Regions from separate parts of the Pseudomonas sp. R151218B TE3479 genome, predicted to be linked through region 3. Evidence: predicted binding sites of a transcription regulator. Region 3 holds the regulator's gene; each other region holds the start of a gene.

Region 1 (7,461 bases), 2.0 Mb from region 3:
TGAACCTGGCGCCAGCGGACCTGCCAAAAGACGGCGGCCGCTTCGACCTGGCCATCGCCTTGGGGATCCTGTCGGCCAGCGTGCAGGTGCCGACCCTGACGCTGGACGACGTGGAATGCCTTGGTGAACTGGCCTTGTCCGGCGCGGTGCGTCCGGTGCGTGGCGTATTGCCTGCGGCGCTGGCGGCGCGCAAGGCCGGGCGCATGCTGGTGGTGCCACGGGCCAACGCCGAGGAAGCCTGCCTGGCCTCGGGACTGAAGGTGATCGCCGTGGATCATCTGCTCGAAGCGGTGGCGCATTTCAACGGCCACACGCCGGTCGAGCCGTTCGTCTCCAATGGGCTACTTTCGGCCAGCAAGCCCTACCCCGACCTGAATGAAGTACAAGGCCAGGCCGGGGCCAAACGAGCATTGCTGATTGCTGCTGCGGGGGCTCATAACCTGTTGTTCAGCGGGCCACCGGGTACCGGCAAGACCCTGCTGGCGAGCCGCTTGCCAGGGCTGTTGCCGCCACTGGCCGAGAGCGAAGCCCTGGAGGTCGCGGCCATCCAGTCGGTGGCCAGTTGTGTACCGTTGAGCCACTGGCCGCAACGCCCGTTCCGCCAGCCGCATCACTCGGCTTCCGGTCCGGCGCTGGTGGGTGGCGGGTCGAAACCGCAGCCAGGGGAGATTACCCTCGCCCATCATGGCGTGCTGTTTCTGGATGAACTGCCGGAGTTCGACCGCAAGGTGCTGGAGGTCTTGAGAGAACCGCTGGAGTCCGGCCACATCGTGGTTTCTCGCGCCCGGGATCGAGTGCGCTTCCCTGCCCGCTTCCAGCTTGTGGCGGCGATGAACCCCTGCCCCTGCGGCTATCTTGGCGAGCCCAGCGGCCGCTGTGCCTGTACACCAGAGATGGTGCAGCGCTACCGCAACAAGCTCTCCGGCCCGCTGCTGGACCGTATCGACCTGCACCTGACCGTCGCCCGGGAAGCCACGGCATTGAACCCCAGGCTCGAAGCCGGGGATGATACGGCCACGGTCGCCGAGCGCGTAGCCGAAGCTCGGGAACGCCAGCACCGCCGCCAGGGCTGCGCCAACGCCTTCCTCGATCTACCGGGGTTGCGCCGGCATTGCAAGTTATCCACAACCGATGAAACCTGGCTGGAAACCGCCTGCGAACGGCTGACCCTGTCGCTGCGCGCCGCCCACCGCTTGCTCAAGGTCGCCCGGACACTGGCGGACCTGGAGCAAGCGGGAAACATTCGCCGCGAACACCTGGCCGAAGCGTTGCAATATCGGCCGGCTACGGCTTGAACCGCTTCACGGTTTGCTCAGGTCTACCAACGGTGTTTCCCGGACCTCGGTTTTTTGACCGTTCTGGATCGCATCGATGCGCTTGAGCGCCTTATCCACTGCGCCCTTGTCTGCCAACAGGCTGTAGTGAATCTGGAATTGCTTGTGCTCTTTCGGCCCGATCGTGGGCACCAGGCCCAGTGGCCGCTGATACCGGCGGTTATAGGAAAAACTGGTGCCAGGTTCCAACCCGGTCACGTAGCCCTGGCCTTGGGTATCGGTGTTTTTCCACAGGGAGAACACGGGCAGCGTGCTGGTGTTGAAGCCTACCGACACACCGAGGCTACCGGCCTTGTTGTGCAGCACGGTGAGGGTGTCGCCCTTGGTGTCAGCGTAGGGCACGACGTTATAGACGGTTTCGTCGTAATCCTTGGTCGGGGCTCGGTAGGTTTGCCAATCCGGCAAGTCACCCTTGGCCTTGTCGTTGAACGGCGAGACTTGCTTGACCGGTGCCGCGAAACGAGCGCCCTGCTCCAGGAAAGGCGTGCTGAAATTGCTGTGGTAGAGCGCTTGGTATTCTTTCGGGTAATCGCCGTTGTTGGTCAGTGTGTCGCTGAGGGCGAACGTCACGCTGCCGGGCTCAGTGACCAGTTCGGTCTGCACCGAAAAATCGACCTTCTTGAACGCCTGCTCCTTCAACTCGCCCCGCAGAGTGATGGCGTAGGGTGGTTTTTCATCGATGTGCAAGGTGACTTTGTTGGCCGGAATATTGGCGGCGCGACCATGCAGGGTCAGCAGCTCGCCATTGTCCATGCCGGGATGGCCGACCCATTCGTAGCCACAGCGAGTCACCAATTCATTGAAACCTTCAAGCCAACCCAACCCACCGCGACCGTTGAGCTCGATGAACGCCGGATTGACCACTTCCTTGACCGGCGAATCCCAACCCATGCGCACATTCCCGACCGACGCCTGCAGCACATTCATGCCACGGGTCGGGACGACTGAAAGCTTCAGGGTGCCGTTGTCTATATCAACGATGCTGACGCCCTCTTGCCGACCACCGTGCAGGGTACGCATCGTCACGGAGAAAGGTTTGTCGGTTTTCACGCCGAGCTGCTGGCTGGTGATTTGCCAGGGTTGGGCGGCTTTACCGGTATCCAGCAGGACGTAATCCCAAGCCATCGCCTGGGAGGCAGCGCCCAAGGCGCCAAGGGTAATGAGGAGTTTGAGCGAAGTCATGGACGCGACCTTTTATTGGAGTTGTGCGGTTTTTATAGACTTGAAGAAACGTTTCAGCAAGCTTAAAAACAGCAATACCCTTAAAAAATCACGACTATATGATCGGCAGCGTTTTGTGGGAGCGAGCTTGCTCGCGATGGCGGGGGGTCAAATTGAAACGATGTTGGCTGGGCAACCGTCATCGCGAGCAAGCTCGCTCCCACAGGGGATCGATGGTGGCCCGGGTTTCGTATTCACCAGAATCAAACGGTGGGAGCAAGCTTGCTCGCGATGGCGGTGGGTCAGATTGAAATGATGTTGGCTGGGCAGCCGTCATCGCGAGCAAGCTCGCTCCCATGGGGAATCGATGGTGGCCCGAGATTTCGTATTCACCAGAATCAAACGGTGGGAGCAAGCCCGCTCCCACCGGAAATCTCTGGGAGCGGGCTTGTGACAGGAGGCTTCAGCGGAACCGATCAACCTCTTGGCGCAGGTCCTGGGCCAGTTTCTCCAGTTCCTTGGCGGTGACCGCCAGATTCGAGACTACCTGGCGCTGCTCACTGTTGGCCATGGCGATGCTTTGCAGGTTGCTGCTAAGCAGGGTCGCGGTGCTGCTTTGTTCCTGGGTGGCAGTGGTGATCGCCGCGAATTGCTGGCCAGCCGAACGGCTCTGCTCGTCGATTCGCGCCAGGGCCGCGGCCACATTGGCGTTGCGCGACAGGCCTTCCTGCATCAACAGGTTGCCCTGTTCCATCGTGCTGATGGCATTGCCGGTTTCCTGCTGGATACTGTTGATCATGCTCGATATTTCGTCAGTGGCCTGGCGGGTGCGGGACGCCAGGCTGCGGACCTCATCGGCCACCACGGCGAAACCACGGCCCTGCTCGCCGGCGCGGGCAGCTTCGATGGCCGCGTTCAAGGCCAGCAGGTTGGTCTGCTCGGCAATCGAGGTGATGACCCCCACGATACCGCCGATTTCCTGGGAACGCTGGCCCAGGGTATTGATGACCGTGGCCGTGCTGTTCAGCGCGCCGGCGATTTGCTCCAGGGACGACGACGCTTCATCCATCGAGGTCCGGCCAATGCGGGTTTGCTGGGCGTTTTCCTGGGCCAGGCGCTCGGTGTTGCCCATGTTGTCGGCAATGTTCAAGGAGGTCGCACTGAACTCTTCCACCGCGCCGGCCATGCTGGTGATTTCGCCGGATTGCTGCTCCATGCCTTCGTACGCCCCGCTGGACAACCCGGACAGGGCCTGGGCGCGGCTGTTGACCTCCTGAGAGGCCTTGCGGATGTGCTCGACCATGGTCGACAGGGCCTCGCTCATCTGGTTGAAGGCACGGGCCAACTGACCGATTTCGTCATGGCTCGACACGCTCAGGCGCACGCTCAGGTCGCCGGCGCCCAACGCTTCGGCCTGGCGCACCAGATCCCCCAGCGGCGCCAGTTTGCTACGCAACAACCACATTGCCGAACCGACCGCCAACAGCATCGCCAGCAGGCTGCCAATGGCCAGTTGAATGCCGACGCTCCAGGTCACGGCGCGGATCTCGGTTTTCGGCATGCTCGCCACCACCGCCCACGGCCCGCCCTCGAACGGCACGGCAACGCTGTAGAAATCTTCGGCGGTATCGGCCCAGAACGCGCCCTTGCCCGGCTTTTTGATCAAGCCGGTGATGGCCGTGGTAGCGTTGTCCAGCGCCTGCACGCCGGCGGGGGGCACGAGCCATTTGTTTTGTTCGTCCAGCAGCGCCAGGGAGCCGGTCTGGCCGATGCGGAAGCGCTTGAGATTTTCGAACTGCGCGTTCTGCGCATCGGTGTAATCGAAGCCTACGTACAACACGGCAATGATCTTGCCGCTGCTGTCGCGCACAGGCGTGTACTGCGACATGTAGAAACGCCCGAAAAGCAGGGCCCGACCAATGTAGCTCTGCCCGCTGATCACCGGACCATAGGCGGGGCCGGCGCGGTCGAGCACGGTGCCGATGGCCCGTGTACCGTCCTGTTTGCTGACGGAGGTACTGACGCGGATGAAATCGTCGCCGCTGCGCACGAATACCGTGGCGACCCCGGCGGTCATCGCTTTGAAGTCGTCCACTTCCTTGAAGTTGTTGTTCAACACTTCGCTACCCAGGCTCAAGCCTGGGGTTTGTACGCCCGCCACCGTCACCGGCTGGTCCGGATGCACGCTCAGGCCCGCGCTGAAGCGCTTTTCGAACAAACCGGCCAAGCGCTGGGTGCTCTCGCGCAAGGTGCCATGGAACGTATTGAGCTGATCGGCCATGAGGCGCGCTTCGCTGGCCAAATGCTCTTCACGAGTGGCGAGGTTGGCGGTGTCCAGCGAACGCAGGGCGAAGACGGTACTGCCGGAGATCACGATCGCCAGTATCACGGCAAGGGCAAGGCCCAGCTGTGAGGCGATTCGGGCACGAGGTTGAGACATGACGGCTCCTGGCCGAGAGACTGGATCATCCTGATCACGTCGCACGCTCGGCATTTTATTCAAGGATAAGGTGGTTTAGCCCTTTCTGAACGAGGGTTCCATGTTCACGGATTCGGCAGCGATGCCGAATACTTGAGCGGTGTGGAAGGATTAATGCCAAGTGGCTAGCATGGACACTGCAACGTTTCAGCTCAGACGTTGTACATCGGGCAGTTGCATGGCCTTGACCTCGCCTTGGAGGAAGTCGCTGAGCCGGCGCAAACGTTCACCTCCCGGCCGGGTTTTCGGCCAGACCAGGTAATAGTGTTCACCGCTGGCAACAGCCGTCGGCCATGGCAGGCTCAGGCGCCCTTGGGCGACGTCCTCGGCCACCATCAGCAGATCGCCCATGGAGACCCCATAGCCACGCGCCGCCGCAATCATGCCCAGCTCCAGGGTATCGAACACCTGCCCACCCTTGAGCGAGACCTTGTCGGACAGGCCCATGCGGTGCAGCCAGTTGCGCCAGTCCCGGCGATCCGGCGTCGGATGCAGCAGTTCAGCACTGGCCAGCCGCGCCACATCCCAGGGCTGATCGTTCAACAGGTTCGGCGCGCCCACCGGGATCAATTCCTCGGGGAACAGCAAACTGGTCTCCCAGTCCGCCGGAAAATGCCCGTTGCCCAGCAATACGGCGCAATCGAAGGGCTCGACGTTGAAGTCCACCGAATCGATGTCCATCCAGGCACTGGTCAGTTGCACCTCGTTGCCAGGCTGCAGATGCCGGAAGCGACTCAGGCGCGCCAATAACCAACGCATGGTCAGCGTGGATGGCGCTTTCATGCGCAGGATGCCGTCTTCGCCATGCAAGGTGTGGCAGGCCCGCTCCAGCGCCATGAAACCCTCGCGCACGCCCGGCAGCAGCAACCGCGCCGCCTCGGTCAACTGCAGGTTGCGGCCGCTGCGCTGGAACAGTCGGCAGGCAAAGTGATCTTCCAGCGTGCGAATGTGCCGGCTGACGGCACTCTGGGTGATCGACAGCTCTTCGGCGGCCCGGGTGAACGAGCTGTAGCGCGCCGCGGCTTCGAATGCCCGCAACGCATAAAGAGGAGGAAGACGACGGGACATCGCAAAAGCTCCATGGCGTGGTCTGCAAACCCTACCAGAAACCCATCCAGCATGAGTTTTAATCATGCCAGCGATCTTTTTTATCCTTTTGTGCAATCCGCCGAGAGCGCCGAGAATCGTCGCTTTACTGCCTTGTTTGAACATGGAGCGTGATGATCATGCGGCATCCGGTGCGTACCGAACTCTGGGCCATCCTGCGGCTGGCGGGGCCGTTGATTGCCTCGCAGTTGGCGCACATGCTGATGGTGCTCACCGACACCGTGATGATGGCGCGCCTGAGCCCCGAAGCCCTCGCCGGAGGCGGGCTCGGGGCGGCCACCTATTCGTTCGTGTCGATCTTCTGCATCGGCGTGATCGCCGCGGTGGGCACCCTGGTCGCGATCCGCCAGGGTGCGGGCGATGTCGAAGGCGCCACCCGGCTGACCCAGGCCGGGCTTTGGCTGGCCTGGTTGATGGCGCTGATGGCCGGGTTGCTGCTGTGGAATCTCAAGCCCGTGCTGCTGATGTTCGGCCAGACCGAAACCAACGTGTTGTCCGCCGGACAGTTCCTGCTGGCGCTGCCGTTCGCCCTGCCCGGCTACCTGAGCTTCATGGCCCTGCGCGGCTTCACCAGCGCCATCGGCCGGGCCACGCCGGTCATGGTGATCAGCCTCGGCGGCACGGTGGCCAACTTCCTGCTCAACTACGCGCTCATCACCGGCATGTTCGGCCTGCCAAAACTCGGCTTGATGGGCATCGGCCTGGTCACGGCCATTGTCGCCAACTGCATGGCCCTGGCACTGGCCTGGCACATCCATCGGCACCCGGCCTACCGTGCCTATCCGCTGCTGGCTGGGCTGGCGCGGCCCAATCGCCAATACCTCAAGGAGCTGTGGCGCCTGGGCCTGCCGATCGGTGGCACCTACGCGGTGGAAGTCGGGCTGTTCGCGTTCGCCGCGCTGTGCATGGGCACCATGGGCAGCACGCCGTTGGCGGCCCACCAGATCGCCCTGCAAATCGTCTCGGTGGCGTTCATGGTGCCGGCCGGAATGTCCTACGCCATCACCATGCGCATCGGCCAGCACTACGGCGCCGGACAGCTGTTGATGGCGCGCCTGGCCGGTCGAGTCGGCATTGGCTTTGGCGCGGCCGCGATGCTGGCGTTCGCCATGGTGTTCTGGTTGTTGCCCCATCAATTGATCGGCTTGTTCCTGGACCACGATGACCCGGCGTTCCGCGACGTGATCAACCTGGCCGTGAGCCTGTTGGCGGTGGCGGCGTGGTTCGAGCTGTTCGACGGCACGCAAACCATCGCCATGGGTTGCATTCGCGGGCTCAAGGACGCCAAGACCACCTTCCTGGTGGGCCTGGGGTGCTATTGGCTGATCGGCGCACCGTCGGCATGGTGGATGGCGTTCCACCTGAACTGGGGACCGACCG
Region 2 (7,461 bases), 1.5 Mb from region 3:
CTGGACGACAGCGCGGCGCGGGCCACCAAAGGTATAAAAGCCGTGCTGCGCGTACCGCTGGATGGCGGCGCTGAAGGCGTCGCGGTGGTCGCCGACAGCTACTGGCAGGCAAAGCTGGCACGCGATGCGCTGAAGGTGCAATGGAACACGTCCGCCGTGGAAAAGGTGGACAGCGAAAAACAATTGGCTCAATACCGCGAGCTGGCCAGCCAGCCCGGCCCGTTGCACTTCGATGCCGACATGACGCCGCTTGCCAGCGCGCCGCATCAACTGGACGCCGAATTTGTGTTCCCCTACCTCGCCCATGCCCCCATGGAACCGCTCAATTGCACCGTGCAGCTTGCCGGCAATGGCGCTCAGCTGTGGGTCGGCACGCAATTCCCCGGCGGCGATGCGGCGGCCGCCGCCAAGGTGCTGGACCTCAAGCCCGAGCAGATCCAGGTGAACGTGCAAACCGCTGGCGGAGGTTTTGGCCGGCGCGGCGTACCCACCAACGATTTCGTGGTGCTGGCTTGCGAAGTGGCCAAGGCCGCCCGCACTGCCGGAGTCGATGCGCCTATCCGCACACTCTGGAGCCGGGAAGACGACATCAAGGGCGGCTACTACCGCCCCATGCACCTGCACCGTGCGCGCATCGGTTTTGATGACAGTGGCAAGGTTCTCGCCTGGGACCACGCCTTGGTTGGCCAATCGATCATCACCGGCACCGTGTTTGGCGGGCGGGTGAAAAATGGCATCGACCCGACCGCTACCGAGGGCCTGCGCAACCCGTATCCGCTGCCCATGCGGCTGACGGTGCATCACCCGAAACTCAACGTCCCCGTACTGTGGTGGCGCAGCGTCGGTTCCACCCATACGGCTTTTGTGATGGAAACACTGATCGACGAGATCGCCCGCACCACCAAACAGGATCCGGTGGCGTACCGGATGAAGTTGTTTGGCGACCAGAGCCCACGCCATAGCGCGGCGCTGCAATTGGCCGTGGACAAGAGCGAGTACGGCAAGCGCCAGCTACCGGCGGGCCATGCCTGGGGCGTGGCGGTCCACGAGTCGTTCAGTTCGGTGGTGGCTTATGTGGTCGAGGCCTCGGTGCAGGATGGCCGTCCGGTGCTGCACAACGTGACCGCTGGCGTGCACTGCAACCTGGCCGTCAACCCACGCAGTGTCGAGGCCCAGGTCCAGGGCGCGGCGCTGATGGGCTTGTCGATGTGCCTGCCCGGGGGCGCCATCACCCTGAAAGACGGCGTCGTGCAGCAGAGCAATTTCGCTGACTTCAGCGTGCCGCGCATTACCGACATGCCGGAGTTCGCCGTCCACATCGTGCCCAGCGCCGAGCCGCCCACGGGAATGGGCGAACCCGGCCTGCCTGCGTTGGCCCCGGCGTTTGCCAACGCCGTGGCGAGCCTGACGGGCAAACCGTTGCGTGAGTTGCCGTTCAAGTTGACGTAACGGGCGACGGTTTCACCTGCTTCGGTTTCGCTGTTAACGCAGATGATCAGCATCGATCACAGCCTGGGCGAACGCCTGCGGCGCCTCTTGCGGCAGGTTGTGACCGATGCCGCCATCGATCAGGCGATGCTCATATTTGCCGGTGAAGCGCTTGGCATAGGCTTCAGCGGGCGGATGGGGAGCGCCGTTGGCGTCGCCTTCCAGGGTGATGGTCGGTACGCCGATCGACGGGAACGTTGCCAGTTTCTTTTCCAACCTGTCGTACTTGGCTTCGCCCTTGACCAGGCCCAGGCGCCAGCGATAGTTGAAGATTGAAACCGCGACATGATCGGGGTTCTGCAAGGCGGCGGCGCTTCGGTCGTAAGTCGCGTCATCGAAGTTCCACTTCGGCGACGCCAGCTTCCAGATCAGCTTGGCGAAGTCGTGGGTATTTTTCTCGTAACCGAGGCGGCCACGCTCTGTCGCAAAGTAGAACTGATACCACCACTGCAACTCCGCGGCCGGCGGCAACGGCGCCTTGCCGGCCTCCTGGCTGCCGATCAGGTAGCCACTGACCGCCACCAGCGCCTTCACCCGCTCCGGCCAAAGGGCCGCGACAATGTCAGCGGTGCGTGCACCCCAGTCATAACCACCCAGCACGGCCTGCCTGATGTTCAGCGCGTCCATGAAATCGATGAGGTCGCTTGCCAGTGCGGAAGGCTGGCCGTTGCGCAGGGTCTTGGCAGACAGAAAGCGTGTATCGCCATAACCGCGGGCATAGGGAATCAACACGCGATAGCCCTTATCCGCCAGCGCCGGCGCCACATCTGCATAGCTATGGATGTCGTAGGGCCAACCGTGTAACAGGATCACCACGGGCCCATCGGCGGGACCGATCTCGGCATAGGCAACGTCCAGCAACCCAGCCTTGACATGCTTGAGCGGGCCAAACGATGTGTGGCTGCCGGGGGTAATCGCGCCGACAGTGCTCGCCGGCACATCGGCCGCGTTTGCCTGGGACGAGGAAAATCCCAAGGCACCAAGCTGCATCATGGCCAACGCCAGAAGGGTTGGCGCGAGCAGGCGGCGATGCCGGGGAGCGCAGGTAGGGTTTATGTCCATGTGAAGCTCCTTGCGAACGACGTGGGGTGAGCCGGTGAGACGGCTTGGACTGTCTCGTTGGGCCCCATTTGACGTTGGCCAGGTATCGCGAATGTGTCGGCGACGGGCTTGAATGCAACGGCTCGTATCGGTCGTGAGCCTGGATACACAGAGATACATTCGTATCAGGAGGATCTGTTTTGTGTAGGAGCTGGCGAAGCCTGCGATCTTTTGATCTTTCGCTTGAGACTCAATTGTTTGGGGAAAGATCGCAGCCTCGTTGCACTCGACAGCTCCTACACGGCTCTCACCGCTTGCTGCGGGGTTCTATCGAGTGGACAGCCAGTCGCTTAAAGTGGCTTCCCATGAAACGCCTGTCCCAACACCGCCAACCGCTCCGCCAACGGTGGCAAGCATTGGCTGCTGCGGGTCAGGATGCCGATGTTGTCGGCGTTGCGCTCGGCCACGGCCTGCACGCTTTGCAGGCGCTGGCTGATGCCCATCGACGCCTTGGATTGTTCCTGGGTGGTGCTGGCGATCAGGTCGTTGAAATGATTGATCACGGCGATGTCTTCGACGACGGCGTGCAACAGTTGCGAAGCCTGTTGGCTGGCGGACACGCAGCGCTCCACCCCATCGCGGCTGTCTTGCATCGCGACGGCGGCCTGGCGGCTGCCTTGCTGCAGTTTGGCGATGATCTGCTGGATCTCGGTGGTGGATGTCGAGGTCTTTTGTGACAGGGTGCGGACCTCGTCGGCCACCACCGCGAACCCGCGGCCCTGCTCGCCAGCCCGGGCCGCCTCGATGGCGGCGTTGAGGGCCAACAGATTGGTCTGCTCGGCAATGCCATTGATCACATCCAGCACCTGGCCGATCTGCTGTGCCTGGTCGGCCAGGACCTGCACGGTTTCGTTGGTCAGGTTGATGCGCCCTGCCAGCTCGACAATCTCCTCCCGGGTCTGGTCAACCGTGCTGCGCCCGCGGTTGACCTGCTCGTTGGCCTGGCCGGCGCGCTGCAGGGTCTGGTCGACATGGCCAGCGATGTTTTCCATGGCCTCGACCAGGTGACTGATCGCACCGCTCATCTGCGCCACTTCGTCGAGTTGGTGACGGGCGCCGGTTTCCAGGGTCTGGCCAACCTGGGACAGGTCCTGGCCCAGGTCCGAGAGGTTGCGGGTGTCGCGCACCACGCCGTCCACCAGTTGGGTGACCTGCTGGAGGAAATGATCGAAACGCTCGCTCGAAGAGACCTTGACGCCGTCGCTGCGCTGCTTGTCGGCGTCGTTGCTCAACTGCGCGGCCGCCGCCAGCACCTTGTCGAGCACCTCCTGGTTTTCCGTGGCGTCGGCCAGGCTCTGGTTCGCCAGGTAAATCAGGATCACGCTTTCCACCACCACGTAGAACGCGTGAAGAAAGATCATCGACCAGCCACCGTGGGTGTCCATGACGAATACCGGATAACCCTGGTGTTGAAGCCAGTGAAAACCAAGGTGATGAACCGCGATGGTGGCGGCGGCAACGATAATCGGCAGCCAGTCACGGTAGAACGTCAGCACGGCCAGCAGCACGAAGATCCCGAAGTGAAATTCGATCACGCCGTGGGTCTGGTTGATGTGCAATGCCGCCATGACCATCAGCGCCACCGCGATGACACAGCGCATGGCCCGGGTGCCGGCCAGGACGCGATAAAGCGCGGTGCTCGCCACGCAGGTGGTCGCCCCCACCAACAGCGCCTGGGTGAACGTCGAGTGCAGGAATGCCAGGCCCAGGGAATACAGCAGCGTGAGCCAAAGCAGCCCCAGCATGATGCGGTCGGCTTTACGGTGGTGATCGTTAAAGCGCACAGGCGATGTCATGGGGGTCGTCCTTTTCGAAGACTTGAGGTCCGTTACCGAATGCCGCTAACGACTTAGCGGCGTTTCGAGACGAAACTTTAACTGATTATCATCAATTAGTGGCACTAAGCCACTAAGCTTTTCTCAGCGGCCTTTGCTTTATGATGTCCGCCATCTCATGACTGACTGATGGAACCCCCATGACTTTCGATTTCGACACCGTATTGGAGCGCCACGGCACCGGCAGTACCAAATGGAGCCGCTACCCGACCGATGTGCTGCCAATGTGGGTGGCCGACATGGACTTCCCCGCGCCACCGGTGGTCATCGACGCGCTGCACAAGCGCCTCGAACATCCGATGCTGGGCTACAGCGTCGCCCAGGACAATCTGCGCGCGGCCATCGTGGCTGACCTGTGGAGCAAATACGCCTGGCGCGTCGAGCCTCAGCAGATCGTGTTCCTGCCCGGCGTTGAGCCGGGTTTCAACATGGCACTGCATGCCCTGGTGGAGCCCCGGCAGAATGTCGTGGTGCAGGTGCCGAACTACCCTCCGCTGCGCCACGCCCCCGGTCACTGGCAGTTGAACAAAGTGGAATTGCCGTTCACCCCGGTCAAGGGCGAATTCCATACGCCGTTGGCCGCGTTGCGCGAAGCGTTGCAGGGCGGCGGCGCCCTGTTGCTGAGCAACCCCCACAACCCGCTGGGCAAGGTGTTCGAGCGCGAAGAACTCAAGGCCGTGGCCGACATTTGCCTGGCACAGGACGCCTGGATCATCTCCGACGAAATCCATGCCGAACTGTGCTTCGACGGCCGCATGCACATTCCGACCGCCTCCCTCAGCCCGGAAATTGCCGAGCGCACCATCACCTTGATGTCCGCCAGCAAGGCCTACAACATCGCCGGGCTGAAAACGTCGTTCGCCATTATCCAGAACGCCAAGCTGCGCGAGCGGGTCAACAACGCGCGGGCCGGCATGGTCGACAGCGTCAATGCCCTGGGCCTGGAAGCGACCCGCGCGGCCTACAGCGAAGCCGGCCCATGGCTGGAGGCCTTGAAAGCTTATCTGCAAGCCAACCGCGATTACCTGGTCGAGGCGGTGAGCACCCGTCTGCCGGGCATCACCATGACCGTGCCCCAGGGCACTTACCTGGCCTGGCTGGATTGCTCCGGGCTGGGGCTGGATAACCCGCAAGGATTCTTCTTGAATGAAGCCAAGGTCGGGCTGAGTGCCGGGCTGGATTTTGCTGACGATGCCGGGCAATTCGTGCGCCTGAACTTCGGCTGCCCGCGGGCGTTGCTGGAGGAAGGCATCGCGCGGATGGAGCGCAGCCTAAAAGCCAGGGGCTGATTCAACTGCCAATGCCTCCTGTGGCGAGGGGATAAATCCCCTCGCCACAATAGTCATCTGCCGCGATCGTTTTATTCATGCATATCCGGTGCATGGACAAAGCACAGCTTGTTCCCCTCCGGATCGCGGCAATAGGCTCCGAAATAGCCTTCGCAATACTGCGGCCTCGGACCCGGTGGACCTTCGTCGGTACCGCCCATGGCCATCGCCTGCTCCCAGGCGGCGCGGACGGTTTGCGGGGAATCGGCGGCGAAGCTCACTTGCATGCCATTGCCCCAGGTCGCGGGCAGACCATTGAAAGGCAACTGGACAAAAACCTGCGGCCAATGCTTGCCGGGCTGACGCCAGCCTTCTCCCGGCGGGCCCGAATCGTTTTCGCCCTCGATACGCTCCAGCCCCAGGCAGCCGAGGACTGCATCATAAAAAGCGACCATTGTCGGCAGGTCGCGCGCGCCGATCTGTATGTGGCTGAACATTGCCCCGCTCCTTAAACGACCCCTGTACTGACATTGGAGAATACAGGCTCGTCCAATGTTCGCCAGGCCCCTCTATTCGCCGACGAAACGCTCCTTATCACGCTCATCGACTGGCCGGACAATCCGACCGAACTCTGCCTGAAAACCCAAAGTCCACCCTCCATCGCAACCCACCAGGAGAACGACGATGGTCGACTACCCTTTCCCGCCTTTCCCTAAACAAAGCCAGCCGGTGCCTGGCACCCAGCGCAACATGGACCCTTACCCGGACTGCGGCGAACAGAGCTACACCGGCTCCGGACGCTTGGCGAACAAGATCGCCCTGATCACCGGCGCCGACAGCGGCATCGGTCGCGCCGTCGCCATTGCCTTCGCCCGTGAAGGTGCGGATGTGGCGATTGCCTACCTGGACGAGCATGACGACGCCAAAGAAACCGCACGCTGGGTCGAGCAGGCCGGACGCCAGTGCCTGTTGTTGCCCGGTGATCTGGCGGACAAAGGCCTGTGCCGCAAGATCGTCGATGAAACCGTCGCCCGCTTCGGCCATATCGACATCCTGGTCAACAACGCCGCGTTTCAGATGACCCACGAAAACCTGGAGGACATTCCCGACGAAGAATGGGTGCGTACTTTCGATATCAACATCACGGCGATGTTCAGGATCTGCCAGGCTGCCGTGCCGCACATGAAACCGGGTGGTTCGATCATCAACACCAGTTCGGTCAACTCCGACATGCCCAAGCCGACGTTGCTGGCCTACGCCACCACCAAAGGCGCCATCGCCAACTTCACCGGTGGTCTTGCGCAGATGCTCGGGCCCAAGGGCATCCGCGTGAACAGCGTGGCGCCGGGACCGATCTGGACGCCGCTGATCGTGGCAACCATGCCCGAGGAAGAAGTGCAGAATTTCGGTTCCCAGACACCTCTTGGTCGTCCTGGCCAGCCGGTTGAAGTGGCGCCGATCTATGTGCTGCTGGCTTCGGACGAAGGCAGCTACATCTCCGGAGCCCGTTATGGGATTACCGGGGGCAAGCCGATGCTTTAGCATCGGCGCGGTGTTTTACCTGTGGGAGCGAGCTTGCTCGCGATAGGGGCAGCCCAGGCAACATCAATGGTGACTGGTTCACCGCTATCGCGAGCAAGCTCGCTCCCACAGTGGACTGTGCCCAGCCAGTCGATCGGTAACAGCAGTGCCCTTGACACAAAGTACCCGTGACAGTGCTCAGGACGGCTCCTTGGCAATCACCGATATCTTCCCGTTGCGCTCAATGA
Region 3 (7,461 bases):
GGCTGTCGGCATCTTCCAACACAACATGTCGTTTGGCGACGCCGGCAGGGTTTACGCCTTGTTGACCATTGGTGACGGTTTGGTGGCGCAATTGCCATCACTGTTGTTATCCACAGCGGCCGCGATCATGGTGACCCGTGCTTCGGGCTCCGAAGACATGGGCAAGCAGATCGGCCGGCAGATGTTCGCTTCGCCCAAGGCCCTGGCCGTCGCGGCCGGTCTGATGGCCGTGATGGGCCTGGTGCCGGGGATGCCGCACATTTCCTTCCTGACCATGGCCGCCGCCGCCGCGGGTGGTGCCTACCTGTTCTGGAAGAAGCAGAACGTGCAGAAAGTCCAGGCTCTGCAAGAGGTCAAGCGCCAGCAGGAACTGCTGCCGTCGCCGGCCCGTGCCATGGAAACCAAGGAGCTGGGCTGGGATGACGTGACCCCGATCGACATGATCGGCCTGGAAGTCGGCTATCGCCTGATTCCCTTGGTCGACCGTAACCAGGGTGGTCAGTTGCTGGCGCGGATCAAGGGGGTGCGCAAGAAGCTCTCCCAGGACCTGGGCTTCCTGATGCCCACTGTGCACATTCGCGACAACCTCGACCTGGCGCCGAGTGCCTATCGCCTGACCTTGATGGGGGTGATTCTGGCCGAAGCCGAGATCTACCCCGACCGTGAATTGGCGATCAACCCGGGCCAGGTCTATGGCAGCCTCAACGGCATCACCGCCAAGGATCCGGCTTTCGGCCTGGAAGCGGTGTGGATCGAAATCAGCCAGCGGGCCCAGGCCCAGTCCCTCGGTTATACCGTGGTGGACGCCAGTACCGTGGTGGCGACCCACTTGAACCAGATCCTGTACAAGCACTCCAGCGAGCTGATTGGCCACGAAGAAGTCCAGCAACTCCTGCAAGTGCTGGCCAAAGGCTCGCCAAAACTGGCTGAAGAGCTGGTGCCGGGCGTGGTTTCGTTGTCGCAGTTGCTCAAGGTGCTGCAGGCGCTGTTGGCCGAACAAGTGCCCGTGCGCGACATACGCAGTATCGCCGAGGCCATCGCCAACAACGCCTCCAAGAGTCAAGATACCGCCGCCTTGGTGGCTGCGGTTCGGGTCGGCGTGTCCCGCGCAATCGTCCAAAGCATTGTAGGCACTGAGTCTGAGCTGCCTGTGATCACCTTGGAGCCAAGGTTGGAACAGATATTGCTCAATAGTCTGCAGAAGGCAGGACAAGGCTCGGAAGAGGGTGTTCTGCTGGAGCCAAGCATGGCCGAGAAGCTGCAGCGTTCGCTGATCGAAGCAGCCCAGCGGCAGGAGATGCAAGGCCAACCGGTGATCCTGCTGGTGGCCGGTCCGATTCGCGCGATGCTCTCGCGATTCGGTCGCCTCGCGGTCCCGGGGCTGCATGTGTTGGCGTACCAGGAAATACCGGACAACAAGCAAGTGACCATCGTTGCGACAGTAGGGCCCAACGGCTGAGGTAGTGGTTTATGCAAGTGAAGCGTTTTTTCGCCGCCGACATGCGTCAGGCCATGAAACTGGTTCGTGACGAGCTGGGCGCTGAAGCAGCCATCATTGGCAACCGTCGTATCGCCGGCGGTGTCGAGCTGACGGCGGCCCTGGATTACAAACTGTCTGCGCTGGCCCCGCGGGTTCCGAACATGGAACTCGAAGACGAGCTGCGCAAGACCCAATCGCGCATCGCCAGCGCCCAGGCCGAACTGAGCCTGCGCAGCAGCGAAGGCGAGGGTGCCGCGGGCACCAATCGTCAATTGTTCGCCGGCCAGCCGCTGACCGCGGGCCTGCCGTTGACCGCTGCCGAGCCGCTGATCGAGCAGGCCCAGGCCGAACCGCGTCGTCCTGAGCCGGCACCCGCCGCGCCTGCCCGCGGGCTCGACCCGCGCGCCCTGGACTCGATGCGCTTCGAACTCAACAGCCTGCGCGAACTGATGGAAGTCCAACTCGGCTCCCTGGCCTGGAATCAGCTGCAAGGCAGCCGTCCGGCCCAGGCCAACCTGTGGCGTCGCCTGCAACGCATCGGCTTGTCCGGCCCGTTGTCCCGGGACCTGCTGGCGCTGATCAATGGTATCGAAGAGCCTCGCCAGGCCTGGCGCATGTTGCTGGCGCACCTGGCGCGGATGATCGCCACGCCGGAAGTCGAGCCGCTGGAGGAGGGCGGGGTGATTGCCATGGTCGGTCCTGCCGGCATGGGCAAGACCACCACCCTGGCCAAGCTCGCCGCCCGTTATGTACTCAAGTACGGCGCCCAGAGCATCGCCCTGGTGAGCATGGACAGTTTCCGCATCGGTGCCCAGGAACAACTCAAGACCCTGGGCCGGATCCTCAATGTGTCGGTGACTCATGTGGATCCGGGCCAATCCCTGGCCCAGGCGCTCGAGCCGCTGCTGCGCAAGCGCGTCGTGCTGATCGATACCGCAGGCCTGCAAGCCAGCGATCCGGCCCTGCGCATGCAGCTCGAAAGCCTGGCCGGACGCGGTATCAAGTCAAAAAATTATCTCGTGTTGGCAACCACCAGCCAGAAACAGGTTCTAACCGCCGCATACCACAGCTACAAGCGCTGCGGACTGGCTGGCTGCATCCTGACTAAGCTGGACGAAACGGCAAGCCTGGGCGAGGTGTTGAGCCTGGCGATCGGTCATGAACTGCCGGTGGCCTACCTGACCGATGGGCCGCGGATCCCGGATGATTTGCATCTGCCGCGCCGTCATCAACTGGTCAGCCGTGCCGTGAGTGTGCAAATGCAGGAAGAACCCAGCGAAGAAGCCATGGCTGACATGTTCGCTGACATCTACCACAGCCCGACCAAACAGGTCGGCTGAGGTAATCATGAATATTTTTTGTACCTACATCGATGGTCTGCCATGCATTGTTCCTTATGCGAACGCGCAGCCAGTAATGTGGCCTCCGTCTAAGAAGACAAGGTAAAGAACGAACATGGGCAGCATGCATCCCGTACAGGTGATCGCGGTGACCGGCGGCAAAGGTGGCGTCGGGAAGACTAACGTGTCAGTGAACTTGTCCCTGGCTCTGGCAGAGCTTGGCCGACGGGTCATGCTGCTGGACGCCGACCTGGGCCTGGCGAACGTCGACGTGCTGCTGGGGCTTACCCCCAAACGCACCCTGGCGGACGTGATCGAGGGCCGTTGCGAACTGCGCGACGTGCTGTTGCAGGGGCCGGGCGGGATTCGCATCGTGCCGGCTGCCTCCGGTACCCAGAGCATGGTTCACCTGACCCCGGCCCAGCACGCGGGCCTGATCCAGGCCTTCAGCGACATCGGCGACAACCTCGATGTGCTGGTGATCGACACCGCGGCCGGCATCGGCGACTCGGTCGTCAGTTTCGTCCGCGCCGCCCAGGAAGTGCTGCTGGTGGTCTGCGACGAACCGACGTCCATCACCGACGCCTACGCCCTGATCAAACTGCTGAACCGCGACTATGGCATGAACCGCTTCCGCGTCCTGGCCAATATGGCCCAGAGCCCGCAGGAAGGGCGCAACCTGTTCGCCAAGTTGACCAAGGTCACCGATCGTTTCCTGGACGTCGCCCTACAATACGTCGGCGCCGTGCCGTACGACGAAAGCGTACGCAAGGCCGTCCAGAAGCAACGTGCCGTTTATGAAGCTTTTCCTCGTTCCAAATGCGCGCTGGCGTTCAAGGCGATCGCCCAGAAGGTCGATACCTGGCCACTGCCGGCCAACCCCCGCGGGCATCTGGAATTTTTCGTCGAGCGTCTTGTGCAACAAACAGCAGGGCCCGTGCTATGACAGCCAGCGGTTACAACCATCTCTACAAAAAATCGGCACGGGACGCCCAATACGAATTGATCGAGCGTTATGCGCCACTGGTCAAGCGTATTGCCTACCACTTGCTGGCGCGGTTGCCGGCCAGTGTCCAGGTGGAGGACTTGATCCAGGCCGGCATGATCGGCCTGCTTGAAGTGTCGAACAAATACGACGCCAGCAAAGGTGCCAGTTTCGAGACTTATGCCGGTATCCGCATTCGCGGGGCGATGCTCGATGAAGTCCGCAAGGGCGATTGGGCGCCGCGTTCGGTGCACCGCAATACCCGCATGGTCAGTGACGCGATTCGGGCAATTGAAGCGAAAACCGGGCGTGACGCTAAAGATCATGAAGTTGCGGCCGAACTCCAGTTGAGTCTCGACGATTATTACGGGATTTTGAACGATACCTTGGGCAGTCGCCTGTTCAGTTTCGACGACCTGTTGCAGGACGGCGAACACGAAGGGCTGCACGAGGATAACGCGAGTGCTCACATGGAGCCGTCGCGTGACCTGGAAGATGAACGTTTCCAGAGTGCGCTGGCGGATGCGATTGCCAATTTGCCGGAGCGTGAGCGGCTGGTCTTGGCGCTGTACTACGACGAAGAGCTGAACCTCAAGGAAATCGGTGAGGTCCTGGGGGTCAGCGAATCGCGGGTCAGCCAGTTACACAGCCAGTGCGCGGCCCGTTTGCGGGGGCGTTTGGGGGAGTGGCGAGCGCGTTGACAGGCAGTGTGGGGACACTGCGACGAGGCTGGCCTGGCAGGTGCTGCGCCAGTCTCCATCCGTTGTGCTCCAGACCGTTGTCGAGTGTTGTGCCGGATTTGATTGAAATGGCGCGTCCAGGTGCTGGGCGCGTTTAAGACTGCTTGGAGGTCGAATTGGACAAGAACATGAAAATCCTCATCGTTGATGACTTCTCAACGATGCGGCGGATCATTAAAAACCTGTTGCGTGACCTTGGGTTCACCAACACGGCCGAAGCAGATGACGGGACCACTGCGCTCCCGATGTTGCACAGTGGCAACTTCGATTTTCTGGTCACCGACTGGAACATGCCGGGCATGACCGGTATCGACCTGCTGCGCCAAGTGCGTGCCGACGAAAAACTCAAGCATCTTCCGGTGCTGATGGTCACTGCCGAAGCCAAGCGCGAGCAGATCATCGAAGCGGCCCAGGCCGGTGTGAACGGCTATGTGGTCAAACCCTTCACGGCCCAGGCGTTGAAAGAGAAGATCGAAAAAATCTTCGAACGCATCGGTTAACGGCGCCACGGGGGAGCTATGGACAACGAATCTTCAATGGGCGATTTCGAATCGACCCTGAAAAAACATGCCCGCGAACTGGTCGACAGCCTTGAAAAAGGCCGCTTTGGCGATGCGGTTCAAATGATCCATGAGCTCAACCAGACCCGTGACCGCGGTCTGTATCAGGAAGTGGGCAAGCTCACGCGTGAACTGCACAGCGCGATTGTCAATTTCCAGATCGACCCGCACATGCCGCAGGCCGAGGAAGTCTCGCAGATCACCGACGCCACCGAGCGCCTGGGGTATGTGGTCAAGCTGACCGAAGCCGCGGCCAACCGCACCATGGACCTGGTGGAGAGCGCAACGCCGCTGGTCAATGGCCTGAGCGAAGACGCCCAGGCCTTGAGTACCGACTGGGGCCGGTTCATGCGTCGTGAAGTCGGTGCTGAAGAGTTTCGGGAGCTGGCCCGTCGGGTCGACGGTTTCCTGACGCGCAGCAGCACCGAGAACCGCGCCGTGGCAAGCAACCTCAACGACATTCTGCTGGCCCAGGACTATCAGGACCTGACCGGTCAGGTGATCAAGCGCGTGACCCAGTTGGTCACCGAAGTTGAAAGTAATCTGCTCAAACTGGTGTTGATGGCCAGCCAGGTCGACCGCTTTGCAGGTATCGAACACGACCGTGAAGCGATGCTCGCTGAAAAAGATCCACAAAAACATCTCTCTCAGGGTGAAGGTCCGCAAATTCATGCCGATAAAAGAGAAGACGTTATGTCCGGTCAGGACGATGTGGACGATTTGCTGTCCAGCCTTGGATTCTGAGTTTTAGCCCTGTTTTAGGAGCAGCCATTAATGAGCTTCGGCGCCGATGAAGAGATCCTTCAGGATTTCCTGGTTGAGGCCGGCGAGATTCTAGAGCAACTATCCGAACAACTGGTCGAGCTGGAAAGCCGACCTGATGATGCGGATCTGCTCAATGCAATTTTTCGCGGTTTCCACACTGTAAAAGGAGGCGCCGGCTTCCTCCAGCTCAACGAGCTGGTGGAGTGCTGTCACATTGCCGAGAACGTGTTCGACATCCTGCGCAAGGGTGAGCGTCGTGTTGACTCGGAGTTGATGGACGTGGTGCTCGAAGCGCTGGATGCGGTCAACAGCATGTTCAGCGAAGTGCGCGAGCGCTCGCCGATTACCCCTGCTACCCCTGAGTTGCTCGCCGCGCTGGCACGCCTGGCCGAGCCGCAATCGGCTGACGAAGCGGCGCCGGTTGCCGAAGCGGTGGTTGAAGAGCCGGTCGCCGAAGAATCGGGTGACATTACCGATAATGAGTTCGAACAGCTGCTGGACTCCCTGAATACCGTCAAGGCCCAGGCCGAGGCGCCGGCCGCTCAGGTCGCACCTGCTGCGCAGGGCGCCGGGGCTGGCAGCGATGAAATCACCGATGCCGAGTTCGAGTCGCTGCTCGACCAGCTTCACGGCAAGGGCCAGTTCGCGCCGGATGCGGTCGTTCCGCCGACGGCCCCCGCCGCCCCGAAAGCGGCTGGCGACAGCTCCGACATCACCGACGACGAATTCGAAGCGTTGCTCGACCAGTTGCACGGCAAGGGCACCTTTGCCGTTGACGCGCTGGATTCGGCCATCGCTTCGGCGCCGACGCCGGCCAAGCCTGCCGCCGCTGCCGCTGGCAGCGATCTGATCAGCGACCACGAATTCGAATCGCTGCTCGATGAGCTGCATGGCAAGGGCAAGTTCAGCGAAGTCGGTACGGCGTCTGCCGCGCCTGCCGCCACCGCGGCGGCACCGGCGGCCAAGGCTGCTGCGCCCAAACCCGCAGCCAAGGCACCGGAACCCAAGGCCGAGCCCGCCAAGCCTGCCGCTGCCGCCCCGGCGCCAGCCCGGGCTCCGGCGGCTGCGCCAGCGGAAAAACCGGCCAGCGAAGCCGAGACCACCGTTCGGGTCGACACCGCACGCCTGGACGAGATCATGAACATGGTCGGCGAACTGGTGCTAGTGCGTAACCGTCTGGTGCGCCTGGGTCTCAACAGCCAGGACGAAGCCATGTCCAAGGCCGTGTCGAACCTCGACGTGGTCACGGCCGATTTGCAGACCGCGGTCATGAAGACCCGGATGCAGCCGATCAAGAAAGTCTTCGGGCGCTTCCCGCGCCTGGTTCGCGACCTGGCTCGCCAGCTCAAGAAAGAAATCAACCTGGAACTGGTGGGTGAAGAGACCGACCTCGACAAGAACCTTGTCGAGGCCCTGGCCGACCCGCTGGTCCACTTGGTGCGCAACGCGGTCGACCACGGCATCGAGTCGCCGGAAGAACGCGAAGCCTCGGGCAAGGTCCGCAGCGGCAAGGTGATCCTGGCCGCCGAGCAGGAAGGTGACCACATCCTGTTGTCGATCTCCGACGACGGCAAAGGCATGGACCCGAACG
Region 4 (7,461 bases), 3.3 Mb from region 3:
AGCGGTGTGCTACGGGCGGATGGGGGTGTCGACCCAGGCGTTCGGTACGCTGTGCCACTGGCTGATCCAGGTGATCAACCTGGTGACCGGCAATCTGGATCGGGTGGGTGGTGCGCTGTGCACCGAGCCGGCGGTGGACCTGGTGGCGACCACCTCGGGCGGGCATTTCAATCGTTGGCAGAGCCGGGTGTCCGGGCGTCCCGAATACGCGGGGGAGCTGCCGGTGTCGGCCCTGGCCGAGGAGATGCTCACCGAGGGCGAAGGCCAGATTCGGGCGCTGGTCACCGTGGCCGGCAACCCGGTGTTGTCTACACCCAACGGGCGGCAGTTGGAGCAGGCCCTGGATGGGCTGGAGTTCATGGTCAGCGTCGATCTGTACATCAACGAAACCACCCGCTACGCCGACCTGATCCTGCCCTCGACCTCGGCCCTGGAAAACGATCATTACGACACCACCTTCAACCTGTTCGCGGTGCGCAACGTGACCCGTTTCAACCGGGCGATCCTGCCCAAGCCCGAGGGGGCGCTGCACGACTGGGAAATCTTTGTCGGCCTGGCCAAGGCCTTCGCTGCCCGGACCGGCAAAGAACTCAAGCCGACCATGCCGCCGGCGCAGATGATCGATCTTGGCCTGCGCAGCGGGGCGTATGGCGACGCCTCGCCGCACAAACTGTCCCTGGCGACTTTGTTCGACCATCCCCATGGCATCGACCTCGGCGCACTCAAGCCCAACCTGGCCCCACGCTTGAAAACCGAAAACCAGCGGGTGCAGGCCGCGCCGGCGGTGATTCTCGCCGACCTTGCGCGCTTTGCCGCGTTGCAGGCGCCAGAACCGGATGAGTTGCTGATGATTGGCCGCCGCCATGTGCGCAGCAACAACTCCTGGATGCATAACTTCCATCGACTGGTGAAGGGCAAGCCGCGTCATCAATTGCTGATGCACCCGGATGACCTCGCCTCGCGCGGCCTTGCCGACGGGCAGCGCGTAACGGTCAGTTCGCGGGTGGGGGCCATCGAGGTCGAGGTGCTGGGCAGCCTGGACATGATGAAAGGCGTGGTCAGCCTGCCCCACGGCTGGGGCCATGCCCGGCCGGGCGTGCAGATGACCATTGCCAGTGGGCAGCCGGGCTCCAGCGCCAATGACCTGACCGATGATTGCCAGCTCGATGAGTTGTCCGGCAACGCGGCGCTCAACGGTGTACCGGTGAAGGTGGCGGCTGCGTAGAATTGTCTCTGAGCAGCACGTTCTGCTTTCCGTTACAATGCGCCACCGTGTCGACAACTGACGTCGCAAAGTTTAAGCCGAGGTGCTCCGTGGATATCATCGAAACGATTAAAGACCAGATTGCCAACAACACCATCCTGCTGTACATGAAAGGCTCGCCGAACGCGCCACAATGCGGTTTTTCGGCCAAGGCTGCTCAGGCGGTGATGGCGTGTGGCGAGAAGTTTGCCTACGTGGACATCCTGCAGAACCCGGAAATCCGCGCCAACCTGCCCAAGTACGCCAACTGGCCAACCTTCCCGCAATTGTGGGTGGGCGGTGAGCTGATCGGTGGTAGCGACATCATGACCGAGATGGCCGCCGACGGCTCTTTGCAGGCCACGATCAAGGCTGCGGTAGAACAAGCGTCCGCGAACAAGACCGAAGCCTGATCCAAGGACGTCTGTTCACCACGCCAGTCGTGGTGAACAGAAAACCTTGTGGGAGCGAGCTTGCTCGCGATAGCGCAGTGTCAGTCAGCATTTTTATATCTGACCCACCGCTATCGCGAGCAAGCTCGCTCCCACAGTGGTTTGGGTAGGGCCTGGGACATCCAGGCAATAAAAAGCCCCGCCTCTCGAAAGAGGGCGGGGCTTTTTAGTGGCTTGCTGCCGGGGAAGGTTACTCTTCGCCCATCTGCGATTGCAGGTAGTTCTCAAGACCGACTTTGTCGATCAGGCCCAGTTGGGTTTCCAGCCAGTCGATGTGCTCTTCCTCGGATTCGAGGATGTCTTCCAGCAGTTCACGGCTACCGAAGTCGCCAACGCTTTCGCAGTGGGCAATGGCGGCCTTCAGGTCGGCGTGGCCGGTGCGCTCGATGCGCAGGTCGCACTCGAGCATTTCCCGGGTGTGTTCGCCGATGTGCAACTTGCCCAGGTCCTGGACGTTCGGCAGGCCTTCGAGAAACAGGATGCGCTTGATCAGCTTGTCCGCGTGCTTCATCTCGTCGATGGACTCGTGGTACTCGTGCTTGCCCAGCTTGTTCAGGCCCCAATCCTCGTACATGCGCGCATGCAGGAAGTATTGGTTGATCGCGACCAGCTCATTGGCAAGGATCTTGTTGAGATGCTGGATGACTGTAATGTCGCCTTTCATGATGAGGCCTGCCCTGTAATAGCTGTGTATAGGGCGGAGTTTGAGCTGCGTATTTATCAGTGTCAAACCTAAGTTATTGAATAATAAATGAAAATTAATCGGAATAAGAATGTTTGTGTTCCGCGTCTGGACGCTAAGCATTTGATTTACAGGCATAAAAAAACCGGACATTGAGTCCGGTTCCTTGAAAAGCTGTCTTTACGCGGCAGTAAATTCTACCGGGTAGGGGATCGAGGCCTGTGCTGTTTGCACCTTGGCGAGGGTTTCACGCACTACTTCCTTGGCCAGGCAGGCACATTTGCCGCATTGGCTGGCTACGCCGGTGGCCTGGCGGACTTCGCGATAGCTGCAGCAACCTTCATAGATCGCTTCGCGGATTTGTCCGTCGGTGACGCCAGTGCAGAGGCATACATACATAAGTGAGAACCGTCGCTGGTTGTGACTCAATTGAGATGGATCTTAATGTTAACGAGAATGATTGTCAAAGTGGTTTCTCAAGGTCTTGCGCCAGAGCGATGCCAGGCTGACGAACGGTTTTTTCCTTGGGCAACGAAGGCGGCACGCAGCGGGGCGGCGATTTTTCGATACCACCGAAAAACCGTTGAAGACAGTCCAAATGCGCGGTGTATGATGGTCGGCCCTTGCAAGCGGGTTCGTGTCACAGGGCTGTCGCCTGAGGGTGGCAGGCTGGCCCGGACTTTGTTTTCACGCTAATTACATCAGGAGATATCCAATGAGCGTACTCGTAGGCAAACAAGCCCCTGACTTCACCGTGCCAGCCGTGCTTGGCAACGGCGAAATCGTCGACAGCTTCACCCTGTCCTCGGCCATCAAAGGCAAATACGGCCTGGTGTTCTTCTATCCGCTGGACTTCACCTTCGTCTGCCCATCCGAGCTGATCGCACTGGATCACCGCATGGACGACTTCAAGGCCCGTAACGTTGAAGTGATCGCTGTTTCGATCGACTCGCACTTCACTCACAACGCCTGGCGCAACACCCCGATCAACAATGGCGGTATCGGTCAGGTGAAATACACCATGGCTGCCGACATGAAGCACGAAATCGCCAAGGCCTACGACGTTGAGTCCGAAGGCGGCGTGGCCTTCCGTGGCGCCTTCCTGATCGACGACAAGGGCGTTGTCCGTTCGCAGATCATCAACGACCTGCCGCTGGGCCGTAACATGGAAGAGCTGATCCGTCTGGTCGACGCGCTGCAATTCCACGAAGAGCACGGCGAAGTCTGCCCGGCCAACTGGAAAAAAGGCGACAAGGGCATGACCGCATCGCCTGAAGGCGTTGCCGCTTACCTGGGCGAGCACAGCGACAAGCTGTAAGCGCATCCAGGCATAAAAAAACCGGCCCTCGATGGGCCGGTTTTTTTATGGGTGTTCCAAAGCAGAATACAGTCCTGTGGCGAGGGAGCTTGCTCCCGCTTGAGTGCGCAGCGCTCACAACATCTTGGGGCGGCTACGCCACCCAGCGGGAGCAAGCTCCCTCGCCACACAAGAGCCATACCAGGCTTGTTGTCAGTCGTCGAAATCCTGCCAGCCGCCCATCTCTTTCCACCGGTTGACGATGCCGCAGAACAGTTCGGCGGTCTTCTCGGTGTCGTAGCGGGCCGAGTGCGCCTCACGGCCATCGAAATCGATATCGGCTGCCTGGCACGCCTTGGCCAGGACGGTCTGGCCATACGCCAGGCCCGCCAGGGTCGCGGTGTCGAAGCTGGAGAACGGGTGGAACGGGTTGCGCTTCATGTCCAGGCGCGCGACGGCGGCGTTGAGGAAGCCCAGGTCGAAGCTGCTGTTGTGCCCGACCAGGATCGCGCGCTTGCAACCGTTGGCCTTGAGCGCCTTGCGCACACCACGGAAGATGTCGGTCAGGGCCGTTTCTTCGCTGACCGCCATGCGCAACGGGTGATCGAGCTTGATCCCGGTGAACTCCAGGGCCGCCGCTTCGACGTTGGCGCCTTCGAACGGTTCGACACGGAAGAAATAGGTGTGGTCAGGGAACACAAAGCCTTTTTCGTCCATGCCGATGGTGGTCGCTGCGATTTCCAGCAAGGCGTCTGTGGCGGAATTGAAACCACCGGTTTCTACATCGACGACGACCGGCAGATAACCACGGAACCGCGCGGCCATGGGGTGACGGGCGCCGCCCGAACCACCGTTGCCGTCCAGTTCGTCGTCGAAATGATCTTCACTCACGCGTTTTCCTCCAGCAGGCGCCAGCGCAGTTTTTCACCGGCGCGCAGCGGGATGACGGTCTGCTCGCCGAAGGGCAGGCTGACAGGGGCGGTCCATTCTTCACGGACCAGGGTAATACGGTCGGTGTTCACCGGCAGGCCATAGAAGCGCGGGCCATGCAGGCTGGCGAAGCCTTCGAGTTTTTCCAGCGCATTGCGCTGTTCGAACGCCTCGGCGTACATCTCGATGGCGGCATAGGCGGTGTAGCAGCCGGCGCAACCGCAGGCCGCTTCCTTGGCGTGACGGGCGTGGGGCGCCGAGTCGGTGCCGAGGAAAAACTTGGCGCTGCCGCTGGTGGCGGCGTCCAGCAAGGCTTCCTGGTGGGTATTGCGCTTGAGGATCGGCAGGCAATAGAAGTGCGGCCGGATCCCGCCTACCAGCATGTGGTTGCGGTTGTACAGCAGGTGGTGGGCGGTAATGGTCGCGCCGACGTTGGCCGGGGCCTCGTTGACGAACTGCACGGCATCGCCGGTGGTGATGTGTTCGAATACCACCTTGAGGGTCGGGAAGCGCTCCACGACGCGGCGCATGTGCTCGTCGATGAAGATCTTCTCGCGGTCGAACACATCGACGTCGCCCCGGGTAACCTCACCATGGATCAACAACGGCATGCCGACTTCGGCCATGGCCTCCAGCGCCGGGAAGATCTTGTCGATGCTGGTGACACCGGAATCGGAGTTGGTCGTCGCGCCGGCGGGATACAGCTTGGCGGCATGGACAAAACCGCTGGCCTTGGCGTCGCGAATCTCTTCGGGCTGGGTGCGGTCGGTGAGGTAAAGCACCATCAGCGGTTCGAAGCGGCTGCCAGCTGGGCGCGCGGCGAGGATACGCTGGCGATAGCCATCGGCCTCGGCGGCGTTGCGCACGGGCGGAACCAGGTTAGGCATGATGATTGCGCGCCCGAAGGTGCGCGCGACATCGGCGACGGTATGGGTCAACACAGCACCATCGCGAAGATGAATATGCCAGTCGTCGGGACGCAGCAGGGTCAGGCGGTCGGACATTGGGGGGCTTCCAGGCGGGTCAAACTCTGGGGAATGCTACCGGAAAAGACCGATTCAGGCACCCGCTATCAAGTTCTGCCACAACTTACCGATAGCTCCTACAGGTGTGCCACGAATCCGTGCAGTGCCCCGGACAGGCGTCATGCCCCCAAGCATGCGTCGATCTTTGTATAAAAGTCAGTGGAGCCTCCCGTGCGCCAGCGTTATCTAGCCTTGCTCAGTGTGTTTGCCAGCTTTCCCGCCATGGCGCTCACTTTCCAGACCCGTCTGGAGAGCATTGAGTGGACGGTCGAAGGCGATAAATTCGAGTGCCGGTTGAGCCAGCCGATCACCGACTTCGGCAGCGGCGAGTTCGTGCGTCGGGCGGGCGAGCAGGCCACCTTCAGGCTCAAGGCCTATAATCCGATGCTCGGCGGCGGTTCCGCGACCCTGCTGGCGGCGGCGGCACCCTGGCAACCGGGGCGGGGCGATATCAACCTGGGTTCGGTCAGCATTGGCAGTGGCGATGTATTGTTCAACAGCTCCCAGGTCCAGGCCGGTCGTTTGATCAGCGGGCTGATGGACGGTCGTAGCCCTGTGGTACGACGCAACACCGAGGACGGTCGAGTGTCCGAAGTCCGGTTGCTGCCGGTGCGTTTCAACAAGGCCTTCAGCGATTATCAGAGCTGTGTGGCCAAGTTGCTGCCGAAAAATTTCGAGCAGGTGAAGCAGACCCAGATCGGCTTCCCCGGCGAAGAAGTCGAACTCGATGCCCGGGCCAAGGCCCAGTTGCAGGTGATGCTCGACTTCATCAAGGCCGATCCGAGCGTCAATCATGTCGAGCTTGACGGTCACTCCGACAACAGCGGCAATCGCCTGACCAACCGCGAGCTGTCACGCCGCCGGGCCCTGGCGGTCCAGGATTTCTTCAAGGCCAATGGTTTCCAGGAGTCGCAGATTACCCTGCGCTTCCACGGCGAGCGTTATCCCCTGGTGCCCAACACCAACGCCGCCAACCGGGCCAAGAACCGTCGCGTGGTCGTGCGCCTCGAGCGCGTGGCGGCTAGCGAAGCACCGGCACCCCAGGCTCCCGCCGCGCAGCCCGCACCCGCAGCGGCCCCTGCCAAGGTGCCGGCGCCCACCGCGGCGCCGGCAAAGACACCGGCACCCACGCCCGTCGGAGCGACCGCGCGGACCTCCTGATTCGATTTTGACCGTCGCGCGTTCGACATAATCTGTCGCTTCGTCGTCATAAGCTGTCGCGCCTCTGTAAATTATCCGCGCTGGACGTTAGACTTCACGGCTTTCCGTACAACCCGTGGAGTGATGGCATGGCGGACGTAAACAAGGTCGTTCTGGCGTATTCCGGCGGCCTGGACACTTCGGTGATCCTGAAGTGGCTGCAGGACACTTATAACTGCGAAGTGGTGACCTTCACCGCTGACCTGGGGCAGGGCGAGGAAGTCGAGCCTGCACGCGCCAAGGCTCAGGCCATGGGCGTCAAAGAGATCTACATCGATGACCTGCGCGAAGAGTTCGTCCGCGACTTCGTGTTCCCGATGTTCCGCGCCAACACCGTTTACGAAGGCGAGTACCTGCTGGGTACGTCCATCGCCCGTCCGTTGATTGCCAAGCGCCTGATCGAAATCGCCAACGAAACCGGCGCCGATGCCATTTCCCACGGCGCTACCGGCAAAGGCAACGACCAGGTGCGTTTCGAGCTGGGCGCCTATGCCCTCAAGCCGGGCGTGAAAGTCATTGCCCCGTGGCGTGAATGGGACTTGCTGTCCCGTGAAAAACTGATGGACTACGCCGAGAAGCACGCGATTCCAATCGAGCGTCACGGCAAGAAGAAATCCCCGTACTCGATGGAT

The links. The regulator FliA, encoded in region 3, starts transcription of late flagellar genes. The targets are predictions, from matches to a motif close to CTAAAGTTTNNNNNNNNNNNGCCGNTAA.
Region 1: the regulator FliA is predicted to act here: its motif matches at 5,045-5,072, upstream of AB7M32_RS03560 (methyl-accepting chemotaxis protein).
Region 2: the regulator FliA is predicted to act here: its motif matches at 4,439-4,466, upstream of AB7M32_RS18365 (methyl-accepting chemotaxis protein).
Region 4: the regulator FliA is predicted to act here: its motif matches at 5,676-5,703, upstream of AB7M32_RS26520 (flagellar protein MotY).

What each region holds. Positions count from the first base shown of each region.
Region 1 covers NZ_JBRJHV010000001.1:752,241-759,701, forward strand. The annotation lists gene AB7M32_RS03550 (YifB family Mg chelatase-like AAA ATPase) at 1-1,295, shown strand, start outside; gene AB7M32_RS03555 (aldose 1-epimerase family protein) at 1,302-2,516, opposite strand; gene AB7M32_RS03560 (methyl-accepting chemotaxis protein) at 2,959-4,935, opposite strand; gene AB7M32_RS03565 (LysR substrate-binding domain-containing protein) at 5,122-6,042, opposite strand; gene AB7M32_RS03570 (NorM family multidrug efflux MATE transporter) at 6,201-7,461, shown strand, end outside.
Region 2 covers NZ_JBRJHV010000001.1:4,285,983-4,293,443, reverse strand. The annotation lists gene AB7M32_RS18375 (molybdopterin cofactor-binding domain-containing protein) at 1-1,449, shown strand, start outside; gene AB7M32_RS18370 (alpha/beta fold hydrolase) at 1,483-2,550, opposite strand; gene AB7M32_RS18365 (methyl-accepting chemotaxis protein) at 2,880-4,385, opposite strand; gene AB7M32_RS18360 (MalY/PatB family protein) at 4,565-5,713, shown strand; gene AB7M32_RS18355 (VOC family protein) at 5,785-6,189, opposite strand; gene AB7M32_RS18350 (SDR family oxidoreductase) at 6,377-7,234, shown strand; gene AB7M32_RS18345 (DUF421 domain-containing protein) at 7,412-7,461, opposite strand, start outside.
Region 3 covers NZ_JBRJHV010000001.1:2,775,412-2,782,872, forward strand. The annotation lists gene flhA (flagellar biosynthesis protein FlhA) at 1-1,459, shown strand, start outside; gene flhF (flagellar biosynthesis protein FlhF) at 1,471-2,820, shown strand; gene fleN (flagellar synthesis regulator FleN) at 2,936-3,766, shown strand; gene fliA (RNA polymerase sigma factor FliA) at 3,763-4,506, shown strand; gene AB7M32_RS12435 (chemotaxis response regulator CheY) at 4,674-5,045, shown strand; gene AB7M32_RS12440 (protein phosphatase CheZ) at 5,064-5,849, shown strand; gene AB7M32_RS12445 (chemotaxis protein CheA) at 5,880-7,461, shown strand, end outside.
Region 4 covers NZ_JBRJHV010000001.1:6,079,916-6,087,376, reverse strand. The annotation lists gene AB7M32_RS26555 (molybdopterin oxidoreductase family protein) at 1-1,225, shown strand, start outside; gene grxD (Grx4 family monothiol glutaredoxin) at 1,315-1,656, shown strand; gene bfr (bacterioferritin) at 1,886-2,359, opposite strand; gene AB7M32_RS26540 (bacterioferritin-associated ferredoxin) at 2,558-2,776, opposite strand; gene AB7M32_RS26535 (peroxiredoxin) at 3,093-3,695, shown strand; gene rnt (ribonuclease T) at 3,888-4,565, opposite strand; gene pyrC (dihydroorotase) at 4,562-5,608, opposite strand; gene AB7M32_RS26520 (flagellar protein MotY) at 5,801-6,790, shown strand; gene AB7M32_RS26515 (argininosuccinate synthase) at 6,919-7,461, shown strand, end outside.